One region of the Providencia manganoxydans genome, then DNA from elsewhere that is predicted to be linked to it. Evidence: predicted binding sites of a transcription regulator. Region 1 holds the regulator's gene; each other region holds the start of a gene.
What was found. The regulator CRP, encoded in region 1, controls carbon source genes, mostly activating them, when cyclic AMP is high. The targets are predictions, from matches to a motif close to ATGTGANNNNNNTCACAT.
Positions count from the first base shown of each region.

Region 1 (5,581 bases):
AATTTGATTTTTGGATTTCATTTAATGCATGATACTCCCCTTCTGTCATGTAACTTGGTAAACCTTGAGTCAGTAGACTAGGACTATATTTCGTATAGATAAGTTTTTCTTTATTCTGAGTAGGGCTTGTCTTTTTTACTGATTTTGTTGTATTAGCTGTAGCTTTTAGTGTAGATATTTTTGTTTGAGAAAGGGGAATGGTTTTATTATCCTCTTCTAATGAGGGGGATATTGTATTTGCAAGTGTTAACGTAATGGTAGACGCTTTTTTTGTCTCCGTCATTGAAGAAATATCCGTCTGTATTCCTTGAGTCATTTTAGCTGGATTTTTTTGTTGTGCCACTGTAAATGGCTCAGTTTGTACAGCACGATCTTGTGTTATTGAGTTATCTGTTTTTTTATTTGTAGCTAATGAATGAGCAAGAAGAATACTAGGCGAATAGCGTGTTTTATTTATTATAGCGAGGTCAAGTGCTGATATTATTTTTGATTCTTCTACCTCTGATAATTGTTCTATCATTTCTGATAGATTTTTTTTAATATTATTAAATTGATAGTTTGTTTTATTTGGAATGTCTTTGCTCAATAATTTAGCTTTCTCTATCAATTGGTTTGTTTTTGTCATAGATGGATATAAGCTTTTTTCTTGAACAACAGATTTTTTCTTCTCAGGGAAATCGTTTCTATTTGTGTTGGTGGTAGGAAATCTGGTTTTTTTTTCAAGTTGAGGTGAACCATTATCATAGTCGTCATTATCATTATTATATTTAGTTGCATATGGACAATATGATTTTGATATCGTCAATTTATTAATCTCTTCAGATATGTCAATATAATTCTCTGGCTGTACAGGTGCTATTGATAAACGTGTATCATTTTGATTTTGGGAAAGGTTGTTTTTATTCATTGAAATTGGGTTTTGAACTTTACCCAGATTTGATATAACAGAAGTATCCTTATAATCATAATCATTTTCTTCATCAGAAGAAAATGCATCATCACTCTCTATATCTCTTTCAAATTTTTTTTCATAAAAAGACGGATCGATAAAACCAGAATGGTTACCTATTTTATTTGATTCTGTCTGTATTTCAGCGGATTGCTGCGCCTCGGTAACTTTGGAATACTCGGTTTGTGTCTGCTTGGTGAAAGTGGCCAGTACCGCTTGCTTTTGTTCAAAGAGGACTTGAGCCGCTTTTTTCTGGCTTTCGGTCTGTTGCTGGGCCAGTTTAAGGGCTTCTTGGCTCGCTTGCAGCTGGATTTTCATCTGCTCCAGCGCGGCTTGTGCGTTATCAAAAGCTTGTTTGTGGGTTTGTACTTGTTTGGTGAAAGCGTCCAATTCCAATTGTTTTTGGTTAAGGAGCGTTTGAGCCATTTTAAGGTTTTCATTGGTCTGTTGCAGTTGTTTTTCAGTATCTCTTTGGATCTGCTTTTGAGTAGATAGCTCTGCTTCCTTCTGCTCCAAAGCATTATCAAGTGTTTGTTTGTCGGTTTGTGTCTGCTTAGTGAAAGCGTTCAGGGGTGTTTGATTTTGTTTTTCAGTAAAGATATCCCAGCTTATTTCATCAAAGGGATCATCATAATAGCTTTGGATATCTTCCATATCTGAGAATTCTTCATCAATATAAAAACTATTGACTGAATCAAGATCATCATCTTGGCCATCCATATCACTAAATGAGTCATTATCAAGATTTCTCTGTAATACGTTTAAATAGACATTATGATTATCTAATCCACTAATATAATGAGCTAATAATTCTGTTATATCTTGGCCTTCAATAGGGGAATTTAAGAAGTTTTTGGGAGATATTGTGATAATAACCTCAAAATTATCTATATTTATAATATAACGATGTCGAGTTTCCTTATTATGAGCACTGGTGAGATAATCTTCAATATTATTAAATATTGAAGAGAGCAATTTGGCGTCTTTATCTACACCTACCTGCATATTCTCTACTGGGTCTTTGTTGGGAGATTTATTTAAGGCCGAATTTTTCATCTGACTCTTGAAAGTGTTATCCGATAATCGTTTCCGAAGTGCTTCACTTAGCGCCAACGATGGTAGTGTGTTTCTATCGAGTGTACTGGGTCGGCTAGCATTTTTTGGAACAAGCATGAGTGAACTATCTGGTGTTTTCTCTACCACAGATAATTTTCCACTCTGGCTTGCCGTTCTGCTTGGGGAATAGGAAGAGAGGGACGTTTGAATTTCTTCTGCATACGTCAGTGTTCTTCCGTTAGTGATTGCTGGAGTTGATTCGGTTGTTTGAGAGGCGATTTGTTGTTGAGCAGGAGCACCTTTGTTAATTTGTGAAGTCACTTTGGGCTGGGAAGAGGTGTTTTGCTCAATCTTTTGAATTATTTCTTTTACATGACTCAATGTTGGATTGTCATTATAAGATGCTGTAGGTTCAGCTCGTGAGCTATCATCATTTAAAATAAAGTCATTACTCTGTTTTTCACGTTGTTGAGTATTAGCGAGTATGGGTAGAGTCATTTTATTTGCTTTATTTGAAATTAGACTCGGTTTTTTCTCGATGGACTGTTTTGCTCGGTCAGTGTTGTTTTCTTTGTTTGAAGAAAAAGGCGCTATGTGAGTCTTTTGTTCAACCTCCTGAAGAGCGGGAGGAGTGTGCAACATCAAAGGCGCTGATTGAGATAAAGTATCAGATCCTAAGGTCGCTTCTGGCGGAACTCTTCCAACTTGTACGGGGTTAGCTTTTTTTTTCGTGTTAGGCGTTTCGTTTAGAGTACTCTTACTTCCTTGATTTTCATCATGTTTAGTGGGTAAGGTATGCTTAGTTTGTTTTGATAATAAATCATTTGCGTCAACCTCATCTGGGTTATGCTGTATCTCGATCCGTTGTTCTGTTTGGGTTGCGATATTTTTTGTCATAGGAGAAGCAAGTTCTATTTGTGTTACTTTATCTATTTTGCCTGAACAATTATTATCGTTATTAATTAATGTATTGGTTGTCGATGAAGTCGAACTTAATTTTTTAGCATTAGCACTCTTTGTTTTATAGTTTATATTTATCGTTAAATTGATATTGGCAACGTTTTTTATATTATAAACAATGTTATTTACCATTTTCCCTATTTCAACAAAGTTCATTTCATTCAGAGTATCATTAAGTGTTCTTTGATTGATGAAAGATGGTTTATTAATTGTTATCGTGAGCTCGACCATAAATTAAAAATTCCTTAAACAATAAATTAAGTGATTGTTTTTAATATTATGTGACTGATAATTATTTAAATATAAAGAAACGCGGCTAGACGATAACGAGTATCGCAAAATGATTGCAACAGAAAGTGATAGGATATTGATACAATTAGAGGCAAAAAATAACCCTGCATCACAAGGATAGAGGGTTATTTTAAATGTTAGCGAGTTCCGTAGACGACAATCGTTTTGCCGTGCGCAGAGATCAAGTTTTGATCTTCTAGCATCTTCAAGATACGGCCAACAGTTTCACGCGAACAGCCAACAATTTGACCAATTTCTTGGCGTGTAATTTTGATTTGCATACCATCCGGATGGGTCATTGCATCTGGTTGTTTTGCTAAATTAAGTAGTGTTTGAGCAATACGGCCTGTCACATCTAAGAATGCGAGGTTACCCACTTTTTCTGATGTGGTTTGTAGGCGGCTTGCCATTTGCGCAGAAAGACGCATAAGAATGTCAGGATTAACCTGAATAAGTTGACGGAATTTTTTGTAAGAAATTTCAGCGACTTCACAGGCGCTTTTTGCTCTTACCCAGGCAGAACGTTCTTGCCCTTCTTCAAATAACCCTAGTTCACCAATGAAATCTCCCTGATTTAAATAGGAGAGGATCATTTCTTTGCCTTCTTCATCTTTGATTAAAACAGCCACTGAACCTTTAACGATGTAGTAAAGAGTCTCTGCTTTTTCACCCTGATGGATCAGTGTGCTCTTGGATGGATACTTATGAATATGGCAGTGTGACAAAAACCATTCAAGAGTAGGGTCTGTTTGTGGCTTGCCGAGAACCATTAGCGTTATCCTCTGTATGTTAATACAGCCTCCGGTCAACCATAACCAGAAAGCTGGTTTTTAAAGTCACTATCTTAGCATATTAACCATAATGTAAGTTAATACCAGTACTATAATATACTCATCATGCTTCAAGTTGCCGCGTTGTTGATTACGTTTACTTGCACTAGCGACATAGTTTTCTATGCTCTTCGCGATTTGTTCACTTATTGCCTAGCTGCATCTCGAATCATTTAGAGTGTATAATCAATTGAAACCCTGAGTTTTGATCTTGCTCCTATCAGGTGATAGTTTGTTTGTAACATAATAAACCTAGAAAGTCTCGGCTTTATCGCTTCAGCTACTTAAAGTGTCGATTCGATTGAAAGCATTTATGTAACAATGTTATCTTTTATACAAATTTTTTCTAGGGGAATAAATAATGGAAGCGAGAGTTAAGTGGGTTGAAGGACTTTCTTTTTTAGGTGAGTCCGCCTCTGGTCATCAAGTAATGATGGATGGTAATTCAGGTGATAAAGCACCTAGCCCAATGGAAATGGTATTGATGGCAGTAGGTGGATGCAGCTCAGTGGATGTGGTATCTATTTTACAAAAAGGCCGTAATAACGTTAGTGGTTGTGAAGTTAAATTAACCTCACAGCGTCGTGATGAGGCTCCTCGTTATTTCACTCATATTAATTTGCATTTTATTGTAACAGGCACTGATTTAACGGAAAAAGTGGTTGAACGTGCAGTTCAACTTTCGGCTGAGAAATATTGCTCGGTATCTTTGATGTTAGAAAAAGCTGTGAAAGTTACTCATAGTTTTGAAATTAAAACTCAATAATTTTTTATTATATATATTATTTTTTTAATTATGATGCTTATTAATTTAAAATAAGCATCATGTATTAACTATTAATCGTGTTTTTGTTTAATTAACTTCTCAACAATAGGGGTCATGATTAACTCCATTGCTAACCCTAATTTCCCTCCCGGCACAACAATAGTATTCATAGCTGAAATAAATGAACCGCTTAACATGGAAAGTAAATAAGGAAAATCAATTTGTTCGAGCCCTCTAAAACGGATAACAATAAAACTTTCATCTTGTGATGGTATCGCTTTAGCAGAGAAAGGGTTTGAGGTATCTACGGTTGGTACACGTTGGAAATTAATATGAGTTCGTGAGAATTGTGGGGTTATATAATTAATATAATCACCCATTGAGCGAACTACCGAGTCCATCACTGCTTCTCGTGAATGCCCTCGTTCTGTGGTGTCTCGGATCAGCTTCTGGATCCATTCAAGGTTAACGATAGGCACAACCCCAACCAGTAAATCAACATGGCGAGCAACATTGTTTTCAGGTGTGACAACACCGCCATGTAACCCTTCATAGAATAAAATATCACTATTAGGTGGTAGGGGTTCCCATGGCGTAAAGGTACCCGGCTGTAAGCCATAGGGAACAGCTTCATCGTAGGTATGAAGGTATTTACGTGATTTACCACTACCCTGTTGGCTGTATTCTAAAAGCGTCTGCTCTAACAGGGAGAAGTCATTTGCTTCAGGG
Region 1 covers NZ_CP067099.1:441,249-446,829, forward strand. Annotated here, with positions in the region: gene JI723_RS01930 (HlyD family secretion protein) at 1-3,196, opposite strand, end outside; gene crp (cAMP-activated global transcriptional regulator CRP) at 3,394-4,026, opposite strand; gene JI723_RS01940 (OsmC family protein) at 4,448-4,852, shown strand; gene JI723_RS01945 (phosphoribulokinase) at 4,924-5,581, opposite strand, start outside.

Region 2 (5,581 bases), 1.7 Mb from region 1:
TATTTATGAAAGGGTTGCACTGTTTGGAATTATGATAGCAGGTTTAGTCGGAGCAATTGCGCCGCGAAATGTTATTTTACGTTGGGTTGCTATCATTATTTGGATTTATGCCGCATGGCGAGGCTTAGAGCTTGCTTGGGAGCATACAATGTTGCAACTCTATCCATCACCTTTTGCCTCGTGTGACTTCTTTGTGAACTTTCCTGAGTGGCTGCCACTAAATGAATGGGCACCCGCGGTGTTTGAAGCAACGGGTGACTGTGCCGTTAAGCAGTGGGACTTTTTAGGACTTGATATGCCACAATGGTTAATTGGTGTATACGCTGTCTACCTTTTGGTCGCAATCGTGGTTGCAATAAGCCAGTTCTTCCCAGCTCGCTCCAAAATATAAGTTTAATATTGCAATACGCTAGATTATTTTAAATCTAGCTAGGTGATTACACTATCACTTAAAATATGACGAACATATAACAGAAAGCCCATCAATGATGGGCTTTCAGACTGTCGACAAACATATCATGTTTGGCGGCTGTCGTTAGGGGTTCTGAAATAAACGAGGAAAATCAATTCATTGATTTTCGGCTAATAACACGGAGCGGGAAAAACCACGTTTTTATCCCGCTTCGTCAGTAACCTCAATGATGGGCTTTTTAACTCGATTCAATAGTGACCAATTAAATACAGGCGCCACTGAGGATCACATCAGCTGCACAACGCTTACCGTTTGCGAATTGACAAACCGCAGTTTTTCCTCCATTTAATTCTAAATTTAACGCAGGAAGTCCACCAGCAGAAACACAAGCTTCTTGTGCTCCAGGCCCTAAATTAACCACTTGTTGAGCATATTCAGCAGCTGAATGATCGACCTGTGCCACTCGCGTTGATTCAGAACTACCGCAGCCAGCTAAAATAAGCGCCGCACCACCGATTAGCCCGCCGATAAATGTAGACTTAAGCAGACCACTGATTTTTTGACTCATCCTAATCTCCACTCATATTGGCTTCTGTTCCCTGAATCAGTGAGCACTGCTTTTCGAAAACAGATTGATGACTAAAACACCAATTATAATTAATAGCATACCAATAATTGCAGGTAAATCGACTTTCTGTTGATAAATAAATATTGCCGCGACTGAAACTAGCACAATACCTAATCCAGACCAGATCGCATAAGCAATGCCTAAAGGCATGACTTTAACCACCTGAGATAGTCCCCAAAAAGAAACCGCATAACCAATAATCACAATTAAGGAGGGCCAAAAACGACTAAAACCATCGGATGCCTTTAATGTGGTTGTCGCAATAACTTCTGCAATAATTGACATCAATAAAAAAGCTAGCCCTTTCATTGCCTACCCTTACTATTTGAAATAATTAAAATATTAGGAAATTTAGCACAGTTATTGTTAGCTGTAACGCATTCGCAATAAAAAACCCTGTGATAAAAATTTCTATCACAGGGTTCTCAAATCCAAAATATTACAGCTAATGGGTCACTGGTGATCCCTGTAATTTATCGCTAAATGAAACACTGTAGCGTTTAAAAATAAAGGCACACCATATTAGCGAGATCGCCCCAAATGCCGCGCCAACATAGCCAATATTGGTCATTCCCATATGAACAATGACTTGATTACCAAGTAAAGCACCACCACCGATACCAATATTAAAGATCCCTGAATAAATAGCCATGGCTAGGTCTGTTGCATCCGGAGCTAAATCAATGACTTTTACCTGCATCCCCAAGCCAACGCACATAATCGCTATTCCCCAAAAAATACTTAAAATAATTAATGGGCCAACATGGCTACTAATTGGCATCAGCAACAACAAACAAATCATCAAAATCGCTATTGCCATTGGTAAAAATGACAATGCATATTTACCACTATAACGGCTAAATATGACGCTTCCTACGATACCTGCCGCACCAAAAATAAGTAATAGTAACGTAGCAAAATTTTGACTCTGCAATGCAACTTCGCGCACAAATGGCTCAATATAGCTGTATGCAGCAAAATGAGCAGTCACAACCATTACCGTTAAGACAAACAGTCCTACCAGTGCTGGACGTTTAAATATCATTGGTAAGCTTTTCAACGATCCAGAATGTTCGCTTGGTAATTTAGGCAAAAAGCGAATTAATGCGATCATTGTGAGCAACGCAATAACGCCAATACATAAAAAAGTCACCCGCCAGCCAAGTAGTTGACCAATAACACGCCCTATAGGTAAACCTAAAACTGTCGCCAATGCGGTTCCTGTTGCTAATAAACCAAGTGCTTGCGCCTTCTTACCTGCGGGCGCGACACGGATCGCCAATGATGCCGTTATTGACCAAAAAACAGCATGGGAAAGTGCGATCCCAATCCTTGCGATGATCAATACATCAAAATTCCAAGCAAAACCTGACAGAATATGGCTAAGCACAAAGACAACAAATAATAATGTTAATAATTTGCGGCGCTCAATTTTTCCCGTTAATAACATTAAGGGAAGCGACATAATAGCAACAACCCAAGCATAGATAGTGATCATCAACCCAGTATGAGCCACCGTCATGTCAAAACTCGCTGCAATATCACTGAGTAATGCAACAGGAACAAACTCAGTTGTATTGAAAACAAATGCGGCAACGGCAAGTGCCACAACTCGCATCCAAGCTGTTTTTCTAGAAACCTGTGTCATTGCTTAAGCCTTTATTGATGTCAGCACAAAATCACCGCTTATCAGGAATGATCCACGTGAAAAATAAGTGTCAGATTTGTGCTGAATTAGACATTGCTTCGCTATAAGAAAAAATGAAGCAACCAAATTATGTGAATTGTATCACAATTTTTTCAGTCCTTTAAAGTCATTCAATATAAGATCATCAGCAAACCACGATTAAGTTTCTAATCATTCTGACTTTATCAATAATTTCATGAGCCGTTAAACCAATAGGGCCGATGCCTTGCTCAACTAAGCAATCAGCGGCTTTACCATGCATCCAAACCCCGCTACGGGCGGCTTCTTCAATCGGTATTCCCTGAGCTAGCAAGCTGCCCACAATACCTGATAAAACATCCCCACTACCCGCGGTGGCTAAACCACTATTCCCCGTCTGGTTGCACCATATTTGTTGTTCAGGACTTGAGATCACTGTATCGTGCCCTTTTAACACGATCCAACAACCATAGCGCTGACTCAATTGCTGTGCTGCAACACAGCGATCAGCTTGAATTTCTGCTACTGTTGTTTGTAATAATTTAGATGCTTCTTTAGGGTGAGGTGTTAAAACAACGTTTGGGGTCAATTTTTTTACTTGCGGCCATTGTGAAAGAATATTTAAACCATCAGCATCAATTAACACCGATTTATTTTGTTCAATTAATAGCAATACTTTACGCATTAATGATTGCGCATCTTCTGAAATACCTAATCCACAACCAATGACCCACGCAGTAGCAAGAGTATCATTAATTAAAGAGTTAGCATCCCGCAGCATTAATTCAGGGGCCATTTCTATCAAATGTAAATTAAGTGGGGATTGATTACACCCAATGATCACTTTGCCACAACCACTTTTTAATGCGGCTACTCCTGCAAGCACACCAGCACCAGTCATGCCTACACTACTACCAATAATGTTTAACGTTCCAAAAGTTCCTTTATGACTCAGTTCAGGCCTAGGTTGGACTAATGATGGAAATTGTTGAGCTAACCACTGTTTTTCTTGTGTCGTTAACATTATCGCCTCCTTCATTAAAATTTTTGCTCTCAATTGAGGATAAAGTAATACGGCATTCAATAATTTTTCTATGCTATACTCGTGAAACTTCAAGTTACAGCGTGTTGAACCACATTCATTCGCTATTTATCATATACTTATGTATGCTACCAGTGAGTCATTCACTTGTCGCCTAGCTACACTTCTAATTATTTAGAGTATATAATTCTGACAAGTCTATAAATTTTTAAAGGATATATTTAATGAAAACCCATTTTCCTACTCAGCCAGATGTTAATGAACTCGCCGCAGAAGTAACTTGTATAAAAAATTTACTTGCTCATATGCTAAAAGCAATCGGTCAAGCAGATGCAGGTAAAATTATCATTAAAATGGAACGTGAAATTGCATCGATGGAAGATGAAAAACAAGCAGAAACCTATCGTAATACCCTTGAGCAAATCAAAGCAGGTTATCGCCAATAGTTTATTTTAACGATAAGTGCTACTTAAGAGGCTTCGTTGCCCAATTACACTTAAAACTGCACAAATAACTAAATATCTTTTTTCGAAATAATCTATCTTAGATCTCGAATTAAACCATTCTTTATTCATTTAGCTCCCCCTTCAGATCCCTATGAAGGGGGCTTTTTTTCTAAACTAGGCTTTCACTTTACCATCATAAATATCTTGGCAATGCTGAATATAGCTTTCTAATGTCTCACCTGATTGATTATTTTGCATTCTTTGTTCTTCAAAAGCCCAGACTTTAAAGTTCTGACCTAAATTCGCGCCTGACATCCCGACTTCTTTATACATGCGATGATATAGGCCCGTTGGTGACTGATAAATTTCAAATTTAAACGGCACTAAACGCGCTGGGTTCTCAACGGTTGCAAATTCATTACCAAAAACCAACGTTTTTATCAGTATATCCATGTCAAATCCTTATTGTTTATATAATTTAAATAGCTCGAGATATATCTAGGTGACTAATGCAAATATACATTGTTACTTTACCTTAACGAAAGGCCTGCGACTTGAAATATAATCAGCAGAAAAGCCTACGTTAGTTACGATATTCTACTTAGAGAATACACTATACTCTAAATAATTCGAGATGCAGATAGGCGATAAGTGAAGATAGTCAGGGAGTATAGATAAACACAGTGACTCGGTGAGCGTCGCGTAGTCCTCCCAGCATCTTGCAGTATAACGAGTAGATTTAATTTTATATTTAATTCATCTTAGCCATCAATTTTAAAATTTGAATTAAAAAACCCATGATGAAAACCAATTCATCATGGGCCTATTTTAAAATGCCTTATCAAGGGTTATTTTAAATACTCACCTGAGCGTAATGCTTCAATACGCTTATCCAGTGGAGGGTGAGATAAAAATAACTCATTAAATGCTTTACCACGGCCATTAATGCAAAATGCCATTAAACGCCCTTCTTCTTGCGGCTCATAGCTTGTCTTCAAACGTTGTAGAGCAGCTATCATTTTTTCTCTACCAACTAATTTAGCTGATCCTGCATCTGCATGGAATTCTCGATAGCGTGAGAACCACATAGTAATAATGCTCGCTAAAATGCCAAAGACAATTTCTAATACCATCGAGACAGCGAAGTAAACCATTGGGTTACCATTACTGCTTTCACTTTCATCGTCATTGCTAGACATAAAGCCTGACACAAATTGTGCAATGATACGTGAGATAAAGATCACGAAGGTGTTAACAACGCCTTGTAATAACGTCATAGTCACCATATCACCATTAGCAATATGGCTGATCTCATGAGCGATAACCGCTTCGGCTTCATCACGGCTCATGTTTTCCAATAAACCTGTACTCACCGCCACTAATGATG
Region 2 covers NZ_CP067099.1:2,150,038-2,155,618, reverse strand. Annotated here, with positions in the region: gene dsbB (disulfide bond formation protein DsbB) at 1-391, shown strand, start outside; gene JI723_RS09575 (DUF333 domain-containing protein) at 675-980, opposite strand; gene JI723_RS09570 (SMR family transporter) at 1,017-1,349, opposite strand; gene JI723_RS09565 (sugar transporter) at 1,486-2,688, opposite strand; gene JI723_RS09560 (NAD(P)H-hydrate dehydratase) at 2,873-3,730, opposite strand; gene JI723_RS09555 (DUF2594 family protein) at 3,973-4,194, shown strand; gene JI723_RS09550 (hypothetical protein) at 4,369-4,647, opposite strand; gene htpX (protease HtpX) at 5,043-5,581, opposite strand, start outside.
Region 2: a site for CRP is predicted at 2,818-2,835, ahead of JI723_RS09565 (sugar transporter). Genes of this name have one in related genera too.

Region 3 (5,581 bases), 210 kb from region 1:
ATTTTTAATGATCAGTGTTGGTCTATCCGTAAATAAGCTTTTGTGAAGTGGAATTAGCGTATTCATTTTCATACTCACGGTTAATTAATCGATAAAGCAGGTTAGCCTGCCTGAGGTTGTTGACTAAGCGGGATAAAAGCATGTTTTCCCGCTCCGTGTTATAAAAGAGTTATTCAGCATTCTTTGTTTTGAAACGGCGCTCACCAACAAAGTAAATACCAACATAGATAAAACAGAACATAGAAACGAGGAAAGAAAGTTGCAGTGAATGGAGTGCGTCGGCAACATAACCTTGCACGGCAGGAACAAACGCCGCTCCCACAATTGCCATAACGATCACCGCACCCGCCATTTCAGTGTGTTCATTATCAACTGTATCTAAAGTACCCGCATATATTGTTGCCCAACACGGTCCAAATAAAATACTCACTAATACAGCTGCATAAACCGCGGTAAAACTAGGAATGAAGGCGACATAAGCTAAGAAAAGAGCACCGATTACAGAATAGATAATCAACACTTTTTCGGCATTAAAGCGAGTCATTAAGATATTGGCGATAAACTTACCAATAAAGAAACAAGCGAAGCTATATACCATAAAGTTAGAGGCGTCACGTTCGTTAATATCGCCCATTTCAAGTGCTAAACGGATAGTGAATGACCATACCGCGACTTGCATTCCCACATATAAGAACTGAGCAATAATTCCTTTTCTGAAGCGGCTATTTTTTGCTAGATATTTCAGAGTATCTAATGCTGATGGGCGCTTATGATCTTTAGTTTCTGCTACTTTACATTTAGGAAATTTAGTCAGTAAAAATAGGATCATCACCACAACCAACACCATGATCATATAACGATACGGTTCTAGTGTATTTTCAAGCATCGCTAAACGGAATTGATGCACTTGGTCGGGATTCATGTTTGCCATCTGAGCTTGCAAACTTTCGCCTTCCGAAAATACAAGATATTTGCCAAGTAAGATGCCGCCAGCAGCACCAATAGGATAAAAGGTTTGGCTAATATTTAAGCGCAATGTTGCATATTGTTTTGGCCCAATCATCGAGCTATAAGTATTTGCCGCAGTTTCAAGAAAACTTAAACCGATAGCAATCGCAAAAATTGCAGCTAAAAACATGGTATAAGTTGCCATATGTGATGCAGGGAAAAACATTGAGCAGCCCGCAATATATAAAATTAAACCAATCATAATTGTATATTTATAACTGGTTTTTTTGATCACGAGAGAAGCCGGAATAGCAATTAAAAAATAACCGCCATAGAAGGCACTTTGCACTAATGCAGAAGCAAAGTTACTTAATTCAAAAACGCTTTTAAACTGTGTGATTAAAATATCATTAAGTGCCGCAGCACATCCCCAGAGTGGAAATAAGCACGACAGTAGGATAAATTGGAATATAGGAGTCCGACTCAGATAACCATCAGGTAACTGAGTAATATTTTTGATGTTCATTACGTAACCCTTCTTTTTATTATTAATATACTCGTCATATTTCAAGCTACAGTGTTGCTAACTTCACTCACGACGCTAATCACATACTTATATATGCCCTAGCCTCATTCATTTGTTACCTAGCTATACCTCAAATTATTTAGAGTAGATCCGTTTTATTGCGGCTCTACGGCCGCATTAATAACGAGGGATATTGGTTTTTTATTAACTATTCAGCTGCACAAACTCGGTAAATTGCTCAATACTTGGGTAAGAAGATTGAGTGCCTTTGCCCGTTACACTAAATGCAGAAAATAGTACGGCTTTTTTCAATGCATCAGCAATATTGCCTGTATGGACATAGTAATGAGAGAAACAACCAATAAAGGCATCCCCTGCACCACTCGTATCTATCGCATTCACTTTAATAGCAGGGATCAGTAATTCGCTATCACGAGTCATCCATAGCGCCCCTTTTTCACCTAATGTAACGATGAGATTCTTCAATCCTTTATCCAATAATGATTGAGCTGCACGACGGATATTATCCATGGTATCGACTGGCATATTGGTTAAAATTTCTAACTCGGTTTCATTGGGAACAAAGAAATCACAGCGGCAAGCAAAATCGAGATCTAATGTCCGTTGTGCTGGCGCTGGGTTAAGCAATACAGGGATATTATGCTTATTACCAAAAGCAATTGCGTGATAAACCGTTTCTAATTGCACTTCCAACTGCAATACGATCAATTTGCATTTTTTTAGATCTTCCGCAGCGCGTTCAATATCTTCAGGTGATAAGAATTTATTAGCGCCTTTCACGATCAAAATACTATTTGCAGAATTAGGATTTACAAAGATCGGTGCAACACCACTGGATGTGCAAGGTACTTTCTCAACATAACGGGTATTGATGCCATACGATTCGAGATTACGGATCGTATTATCTGCAAAAATATCATCTCCTACTTTTGTTAGCATTATCACTTTTGAATTTAGCTTTGCAGCGGCAACAGCTTGATTGGCTCCTTTACCGCCACAACCAATCTTAAATGATGGGGCTTCCAAGGTCTCCCCTTCTTTTGGCATTTGATCGGTGTAAGTGATCAAATCGACCATATTTGAACCTATAACTGCTATATCCATAATGTCCCTCGTGTTAAATAAATCACATAATGATATGATTATAACATTATCATGTTGCATAAATATCATTTGTGATTAAGATCTCGAATAACGAATGACCAAGTGTTATATCCGCCACATTTTTTCATTCATTGTTATGAAACCCATATTTGATCTTTATAGGAAACATTTAAATGAAAAACTTAGCACAATTTATCGATCACACTTTATTAGCAGCCAATGCTACCGTAAATGACATCAAACAGCTTTGCGCCGAAGCCGCTGAATATCACTTTGCTTCCGTATGTGTTAACACAGGCTATGTTCCTTTAGCTAGCGAGTGTCTCAAAAATAGCGATGTTATGGTCTGTTGTGTGGTAGGCTTTCCTCTCGGTGCCTGCTTAACAGAAGCAAAAGCGTTTGAAGCAGCTGAAGCCGTACGTCGTGGCGCAAATGAAGTTGATATGGTGATCAATGTGGGGATGCTAAAAAGTGGTGACCTAGACTTTGTTCGCCAAGACATCGCGACCGTTTTAGCCGCGTGTGGCAATGCAACACTAAAAGTCATTTTAGAAACTTGCTTGCTAACTGATGAAGAAATTATTCAAGTTTGTGAAATTTGCCGCACATTGAACGTTGGTTTTGTGAAAACCTCAACAGGTTTCAGTACAATGGGGGCGACTGAACACCATGTTGCATTAATGCGTAAAGTGGTTGGTGAGGAAATTGGAGTTAAAGCCTCTGGTGGTGTTCGCGACCGTGAAACAGCAGAGAGAATGATCAAAGCCGGAGCCAACCGCGTTGGTGCTAGCGCGAGTGTCGCGATTGTCTCGGGCGAAAATGTAACCTCAAGTGGGTACTAAACGATGGGGCGCGGCCAGCCCGCGCCAATTAAAAAAGGATTGCTCGGTGATAGAAACTAAACAAAAAGAACGCCTTCGTCGATTGAGCGAATGTATTAAACGCTCAGGAAGAATTCATCTTAAAGAAGCAGCGAGAATACTTGAAGTCTCTGAAATGACGATTCGCCGTGACTTAAATGCAGATACTGAAGGCCCTATCCCTATGTCCCTTCTTGGTGGCTATATTGTTTCTGTTACCCAACCATCCTCACCGCAGCAAAACGATCCACAAGCCAACATTTTTACCCCCGATCAAACTGAAGAGTTGTATATCCCTAATTTAGCAGCAAGTATGGTATCCGAAGACGATGTGATCTTTTTTGATAATGGCATCGAGATGGCAACACTGATTTCCCTGATCCCTGAAGAAATCAATTTCACGGGTATTTGTTACTCCCATAACGTTTTTCTTGCACTCAGTCAGAAAAAAAATGCTACGGCATTATTATGCGGTGGGGAATATCACCCTAAGAGCGACTCTTTTTATAATCCAACCCAACCTTCAATTCTCGATTCAATAAACCCTAAAAAAGCCTTTATTTCCGCAGCGGGTATTCATAGTAGCTATGGTGTTACCTGCTACAACTTAGATGATCTACCAATGAAAAAGAAAGCGATGGAAAAGTCGATTCGTAAAATTTTACTCGCAAAATACAATCAATTTGACGAGGTAGCGACTGCAAATATGGGGGCTCTCTCCCAATTTGATATCATCATCACTAATCGGCAGCTCTCAGATGAATACGAGACCTATTGCCGCAATGGGTTTGTGAAAGTTATATACTAGCTTCAATATGTCGATTTTTTATAAAACTTTCGACATATTATGACGACGTGTCGATTGAGTCGACATAACCTCAGAACATGTACATTTTTTTATAATTTTTCGACATATCATGACGACGTGTCGATTGAGTCGACATAACCTCAGAATATGTACATTTTTTTATAATTTTTCGACATATCATGACGACGTGTCAATTGAGTCGACATAACCTCAGAACATGTACATTTTTTATAATTTTTCGACATATCATGACGACGTGTCGATTGAGTCGACATCACCTCAAAACATGTACATTTTTTCACGATTTTTCGACATATCATGATGACGTGTCGATTGAGTCGACATAACCTCAAAACATGTACATTTTTTCACGATTTTTCGACATATTTAAAGTGAGAGCACCAATTTTAGTTTATACTCTATGACAAACGACAATAATAGAGATATGACAATGAATTGGGATCCTGTACTACCCCATAACAATTTACCTCAACTTCCTCCACAACAAGATGTTGAAACAAAAGTTGTTTTGAAAGCCTGTGTTGAAGCAAGAACAGCACTAGAAGGGCTAAAACAAGCGGGTGAATTATTACCTAATCAAAATTTATTAATTAATCTTATTCCGATACTTGAAGCGAAAGATAGCTCTGAAATAGAAAATATCGTAACAACGACAGATAAGCTTTTTCAGTATATCAATGAAGATAGTCATGCAGATCCAATGACTAAGGAAGCTTTGCGCTATCGAACTGCACTCTATGAAGGCTATAAAGAATTAGAAAATCGACCATTATGTGCAAATACGGCATTGAAAGTCTGTAATACCATTAAAAATACTCAGATGGAAGTTAGAAAGCTGCCTGGAACCGCACTAAAAAATCAAAAGACGGGGGAAATTATTTACACACCGCCACTAGGGGAGCAGAAAATTACAGAGCTTCTCAGTAATTGGGAAAAATTTATCCACCAAGAAGATGATTTAGATCCTTTAGTTAAACTAGCCCTCACTCATTATCAATTTGAAGCTATTCACCCGTATACAGATGGCAATGGGCGTACAGGAAGGATCTTAAATATATTATTTTTAATCGAAAAAGGCTTGATTACTATCCCTGTCCTCTATTTAAGCCGCTATATTATTAAAAATAGAAATGAGTATTACTCTTTGCTGTTAAACGTTACCAAAGAAAATGACTGGCAGTCATGGATCCTCTATATGCTCTCTGCCGTTGAACATACATCAAAATGGACAATGGAAAAAATCAATGCCATTCGTGATTTAATGGAACTGACATCTTCATATATTAAAACACA
Region 3 covers NZ_CP067099.1:648,824-654,404, reverse strand. Annotated here, with positions in the region: gene JI723_RS02825 (aldose 1-epimerase family protein) at 1-66, opposite strand, end outside; gene fucP (L-fucose:H+ symporter permease) at 170-1,474, opposite strand; gene rbsK (ribokinase) at 1,679-2,599, opposite strand; gene deoC (deoxyribose-phosphate aldolase) at 2,773-3,441, shown strand; gene deoR (DNA-binding transcriptional repressor DeoR) at 3,488-4,267, shown strand; gene fic (protein adenylyltransferase Fic) at 4,719-5,581, shown strand, end outside.
Region 3: a site for CRP is predicted at 2,610-2,627, ahead of deoC (deoxyribose-phosphate aldolase). Genes of this name have one in related genera too.

Region 4 (5,581 bases), 330 kb from region 1:
TAACCAATAATGATTTGATTGTTGGCGCAGTTGGTGTGCTTCAGTTTGACGTGGTGGTCGCTCGCTTGAAGAGTGAATACAACGTTGAAGCTATTTATGAAGCGGTTAACGTTTCAACGGCGCGTTGGGTAGAATGTGATGACGTGAAGAAATTCGAAGAGTTCAAACGTAAGAATGAACAAAACCTTGCATTGGATGGTGGTGATAACTTGTCTTATATTGCGCCAACCATGGTTAACTTGAATTTAACGAGTGAACGCTACCCTGATGTAAAATTCCGTAAAACTAGAGAACACTAATTTCTTTAAGTCACCCACTATTGAAAAATCTATTTTAATAGTGGGTTTTCTCCTAATTGTCATCGATTTTCGAATACTCTCCTGTTTTTTTGTCTAAAGTTTGCAGATTGCTCTGGCTTTTACGTGAGAACGCTTTATTTCATGAGGCTTTTCTCATAGTCTATATACTATAAATAATTCGAAATGCAGCGAGAAGACAAACGAACAACTCATTAGGCACATAGAAAATCTGTGATTGTCGTGAGAGGATCTTGTCATCCTACCTTAATGCAAGGTGCTGCGGCTTGAAGTATGACGAATAGAGTTATCTATTAGCATGGGTTATCTGTATTCGTCATACTCTAATCTTTAAAACAGCAGTAAAAAGGAAGGTTAAGATGAAAAATTCAGTACTTTTACGTTCTTTATTGGTTATTGGGTTAAGTGGTTCTTTATTTGCTTGCAGTGCTCCTTTGAAAGAGCAAGCTTCTGATACTTGGGACAGCGCCGTGAAGACCGCAGACATTGCCGGTAAAGATACGAGTGAAGCGGTATCGAGCGGTGTGAAAAGTACCGATAATTATATCGATGATTCCTCTATTACAGCTCAAGTAAAAAGTAAGCTACTGACAACCAGTGGTATTGACAGTAACTCGATTTCAGTAAAAACCGTTAAAGGTGTGGTTTATCTCTCTGGTTTTGTTAAATCAGACAGCCAAGTAGACAAGGTCGTTCAGGTTGTCTCAATGGTTAATGGTGTGAAATCAGTACAAAACGGTTTAGTTGTTGCGAATTAATATAATAATTTAAATGCGGTTAAATTAAGTTATTGACCAGATTATATTAGTTGTAAGCAATAAAACTGAGCCTCTATCTCAAAGAGGTTCAGTTTTTGCTGATTGATTTATGGCAATCGTGTCTATTGATGGCTATATCGCTAAGTGAGGCCCACTAGACAGAAATCATTGTCAGGGGAATTGTATGGGTAAACATATAGCGGTCACACTCGGTAGTATTGAACCTCTAGCTTTTTTTGATGAACTCAATAAAGGTAAAACTGCGCTTATCTGCGAAGGTGGTGGCCAACGTGGTATTTTTACTGCGGGGGTACTGGATGAGTTTTTAAAGTCAGGCTTTAATCCATTCGATATCATGATCGGTACTTCTGCTGGTGCGCAGAATCTTTCAGCGTATATCTGCGGGCAACATGGTTATGCACGACGCGTAATCACTCGCTATACGACCAGCCCTCTTTTCTTTAATCCACTACGTTTTATCCGTGGCGGTCATCTTATTGATCTAGATTGGTTAGTCGAGAGCACATCAAAAGAGTTCCCTTTACAGATGCATTCAGGTCTTGAATTAATCAATGCGGGCCGTGAATTTTATATGGGAGCGAGTCGTAGTGATGATTTTGAAGCTGAGTTTTTGCAACCAACAGAAGATACATGGTTAGATATTATAAGAGCTTCCAGCGCAATTCCTGGCTTTTATCGTACAGGTGTTGAGTTTAATGGAACGTTATACCATGATGGCGGGATCAGTGCTGCAATTCCTGTGGAAGAGGCATACCGTCGTGGCGCTGAAACTATTGTAGTGATCCGCACTGTACCTTCTCAAATGTATTTCACTCCTGAATGGGTTAAAAGAATGACCCGTTGGTTAGAAGGGGAAAAGTATGGTTTGCAACGTATGGCGGCTATGCTAAAAGTGCATTTGAAAAGTTATCGTCGCACCCAAGAGTTTATTGAAAATCCGCCAGATAATTTGCAGATTTTTGAAATCTACCCACCAACACCGTTAAAGAGCAGTGCATTGGGAAGTCGCTTATCATCGCTTAATCAGGATTATCATACAGGGCGCCGTTGCGGTCGTTATTTTATCGCTGCTTTGGGGCATAATTTCGCCATGGATAATGACTCATTAAATCGCTTTAGTTTTGAAAATGCAGCGCATGAAGAGATGCAAATCCAAGAGGACTATGCAGAAGCCTTGTTTGAGGCGAAGCACTCAGGGGAATTGCTGGCTCAAAGCCACGCGAAGAAAATGACGGATACAGCGCAAGCACTTATGACAGGTGCGATACTGGCAGCCAATGAAGAGGAAGCTAAACAGGCCAACGAAAAAAATGACTAGACTATTCGTTGATACACATTGTCATTTTGACTTTCCACCTTTTATTGATGCGATGGATGAAAGCCTTGCATCAGCCAGCTCGGCAGGGATCTCTGATATTATTATTCCGACGGTTGGTGTGGATAATTTTGAGCGAGTTTGGCAATTAGCACATAGCTATTCTCAACTACATGCTGCGATGGGGTTTCATCCACTGTACTTAAATCGGTTTCAAGAACAGCATTTTGAATCACTATTGTTTTATCTCACCCAGCATAGTACTAAATGCGTTGCTATCGGTGAGATTGGTCTTGATCTGTATATGCAGGATCCCTTATTTGAGCTGCAACAGAAAATATTGATTGAACAACTCAAGTTAGCAAAGCGTTTTGATTTACCTGTGATTTTACATTCGCGTAAAAGCCATGACCAGCTAGTGGCGATTTTACGCCGCTATTTAGTGCCTGCATGTGGTGTCGTTCATGGCTTCGCAGGGAGTTTATCGCAAGCTCAAGCCTTTATTAAATTAGGCTATTTTATTGGTGTAGGCGGAACCATTACTTATGAGCGAGCGAATAAAACCCGTCAAGCGATAGCTCAATTGCCTTTAACGTCTTTAGTTTTTGAAACTGACGCGCCTGATATGCCAGTATCAGGGTTTCAAGGTGAACCGAATCGCCCTGAACGTATTCAAATAATTTTTAAATCGTTATGTGAACTGCGGCACGAAAGCCCAGATGAAATTGCCGAGCAACTGTATATAAATAGTCTATCATTATTTAAGCTAGACTCATCATATTCCAAGTTGCAGGGGGAGGGCTAGGCGATGTTCATTGAGTCACTGAGTTTATCTATGCTCCCCATCTATTTTTGCTGGTCGCCTACCTGCAACTCGAATGATTGAGAGTATACATCGTTAAAGCCACTTTAAATTTATTGCCAATGGCTATTAATTGATGTGGTTTCCTTTCCTTAATCCATCCAGTTTTTCACCTATTTGTTACGTCCTTTTGTGCTTTCCAGATTAAACTGATAATAGAATGTGACCTTAATCACAAGAACTGAATTTTTGTTACTTTTTGCACTGCGTATTTGTGACGAAGGTTGCGGGTTATTGGGGTGGACTAGGTATAATCATCGCACAAAGAGTCAAGGAAACGGGTACGTTTCTTTATCTACATCAATCTATAATTAAGTGAACAGGGATACTTCCATGCAACTCATTATGAGTCTGGTCGGGATGGCGGTGCTGATAGCTATCGCCGTGCTATTTTCCAGCAATCGTCGAGCGATTAAACTCCGCACTGTTGGCGGAGCTTTTATCATTCAAGTCGTGATCGGCGCTTTTGTTCTTTATGTTCCAGCGGGTCGTAGCGTATTACAGGGGATGTCTGATGGCGTTTCTAAGGTAATCAGCTATGGTCAAGATGGTATGAGCTTTATTTTTGGCGGCCTTGTTTCTGACAAAATGTTTGAATTGTTTGGCGGCGGTGGATTTATTTTCGCATTACGTGTACTGCCAATCATTGTTTTCTTCTCTTCTTTAATCGCGGTACTTTACTACCTAGGCATTATGCAATTGGTTATTAAAGTATTGGGCGGTGGCTTACAAAAAATACTGGGTACATCAAGAACTGAATCACTATCTGCCACAGCCAATATCTTTGTTGGTCAAACAGAAGCGCCATTAGTGGTGCGTCCATACATTTCAACGATGACAAACTCGGAATTGTTTGCGGTGATGTGTGGTGGTTTAGCCTCCGTTGCGGGCTCGGTATTGGCAGGTTACGCACAAATGGGCGTACCAATGGAATACCTGATTGCGGCGTCGTTTATGGCGGCTCCGGGTGGATTGTTGTTTGCTAAGCTATTAGTTCCTGAAACTGAAGAAGCTCGTGATAATGTTAATGCAACTGATTTGGTTGCAGAAGATGAACGTCCCGCGAATATTATTGATGCCGCGGCATCAGGTGCAGCTTCTGGTATGCAGTTGGCGCTAAACGTAGGGGCGATGTTATTAGCATTTATTGCGTTAATTGCCCTGATCAACGGCATTCTTGGTGGGATCGGTAACTGGTTTGATTATCCACAGCTTTCTCTTGAGTTAATTCTTGGTTGGGTGTTTGCCCCAATTGCTTACTTGATTGGTGTGCCATGGAGTGAAGCCAATATTGCGGGTTCATTTATTGGGCAAAAAGTCGTTGTTAACGAATTTGTTGCCTTTATGAACTTTGGCGAATATATGAAACCAGATGCTGATGTGTTGGCAGCAGGTAAACAAGTCCTGTCTGATCACACTAAAGCGATTATTTCATTTGCACTGTGTGGCTTTGCTAACTTGTCTTCTGTGGCGATTTTGCTCGGTGGTTTAGGTGGCATGGCGCCTAATCGTCGTAGTGATGTTGCTCGTCTTGGCATGAAAGCTGTTTTGGCAGGTACTCTCTCTAACTTAATGAGTGCAACTATTGCTGGTTTCTTCTTAACCCTAGCAATTATCTAGTCTATCTATACTCTAAATAATTCGAGATGCAGGTAGGCGACCAGCGAATAAGACCTTAGTCACATTCAGTATGTGACTAAGGTCGAGCAGACATAGTCAACAGCACTGCAACGTGAAATCTAATAAGTCTATAATCTGAAAAGGGCATTTGCCCTTTTCAGTTCATATATTCAGTTATATTCTTTCTACTTTTACGCCCACATCAGCATTTTTGAACTACTCTTAATGGCATAAAATGAAAAAGAAAAGCCATTAGAGAGAATAAAAATGAAATGAAATAGCGTATAATTGCGATAATGTTCACAAATTTTTATTTAACAATGTAACGTTCAGGCAATTAATGTGATTTGTAGCACACAAAATAGCCTAGTTCTATGGTCAAATAGGTATAAGTAAGCTGCTATGGACTGCTAGTTCTCAGAGTGGATGCACTCTAGGGCATTGTGCGGTGAGAAGGAATTCAGCTGCTACATTCGGGTTTTCGAGTAGCATCTTTAAGGAACCAAGCCCGCTCGCCAACAAAGAACGTGTTGTTCTGACAGAATTCACAACGTTGGAGAGTTTTTATGACTGATTTAACCGCAGCTGCGCAACGCGCACTGAACCTGATGGATTTAACTACCCTAAATGACGACGATACGGATGAAAAAGTGATCGCGTTGTGTCATCAAGCAAAAAGCCCTGCGGG
Region 4 covers NZ_CP067099.1:773,587-779,167, forward strand. Annotated here, with positions in the region: gene prfC (peptide chain release factor 3) at 1-299, shown strand, start outside; gene JI723_RS03360 (BON domain-containing protein) at 677-1,075, shown strand; gene JI723_RS03365 (patatin-like phospholipase family protein) at 1,260-2,414, shown strand; gene JI723_RS03370 (TatD family hydrolase) at 2,407-3,216, shown strand; gene JI723_RS03375 (NupC/NupG family nucleoside CNT transporter) at 3,619-4,893, shown strand; gene deoC (deoxyribose-phosphate aldolase) at 5,460-5,581, shown strand, end outside.
Region 4: a site for CRP is predicted at 3,434-3,451, ahead of JI723_RS03375 (NupC/NupG family nucleoside CNT transporter). Genes of this name have one in related genera too.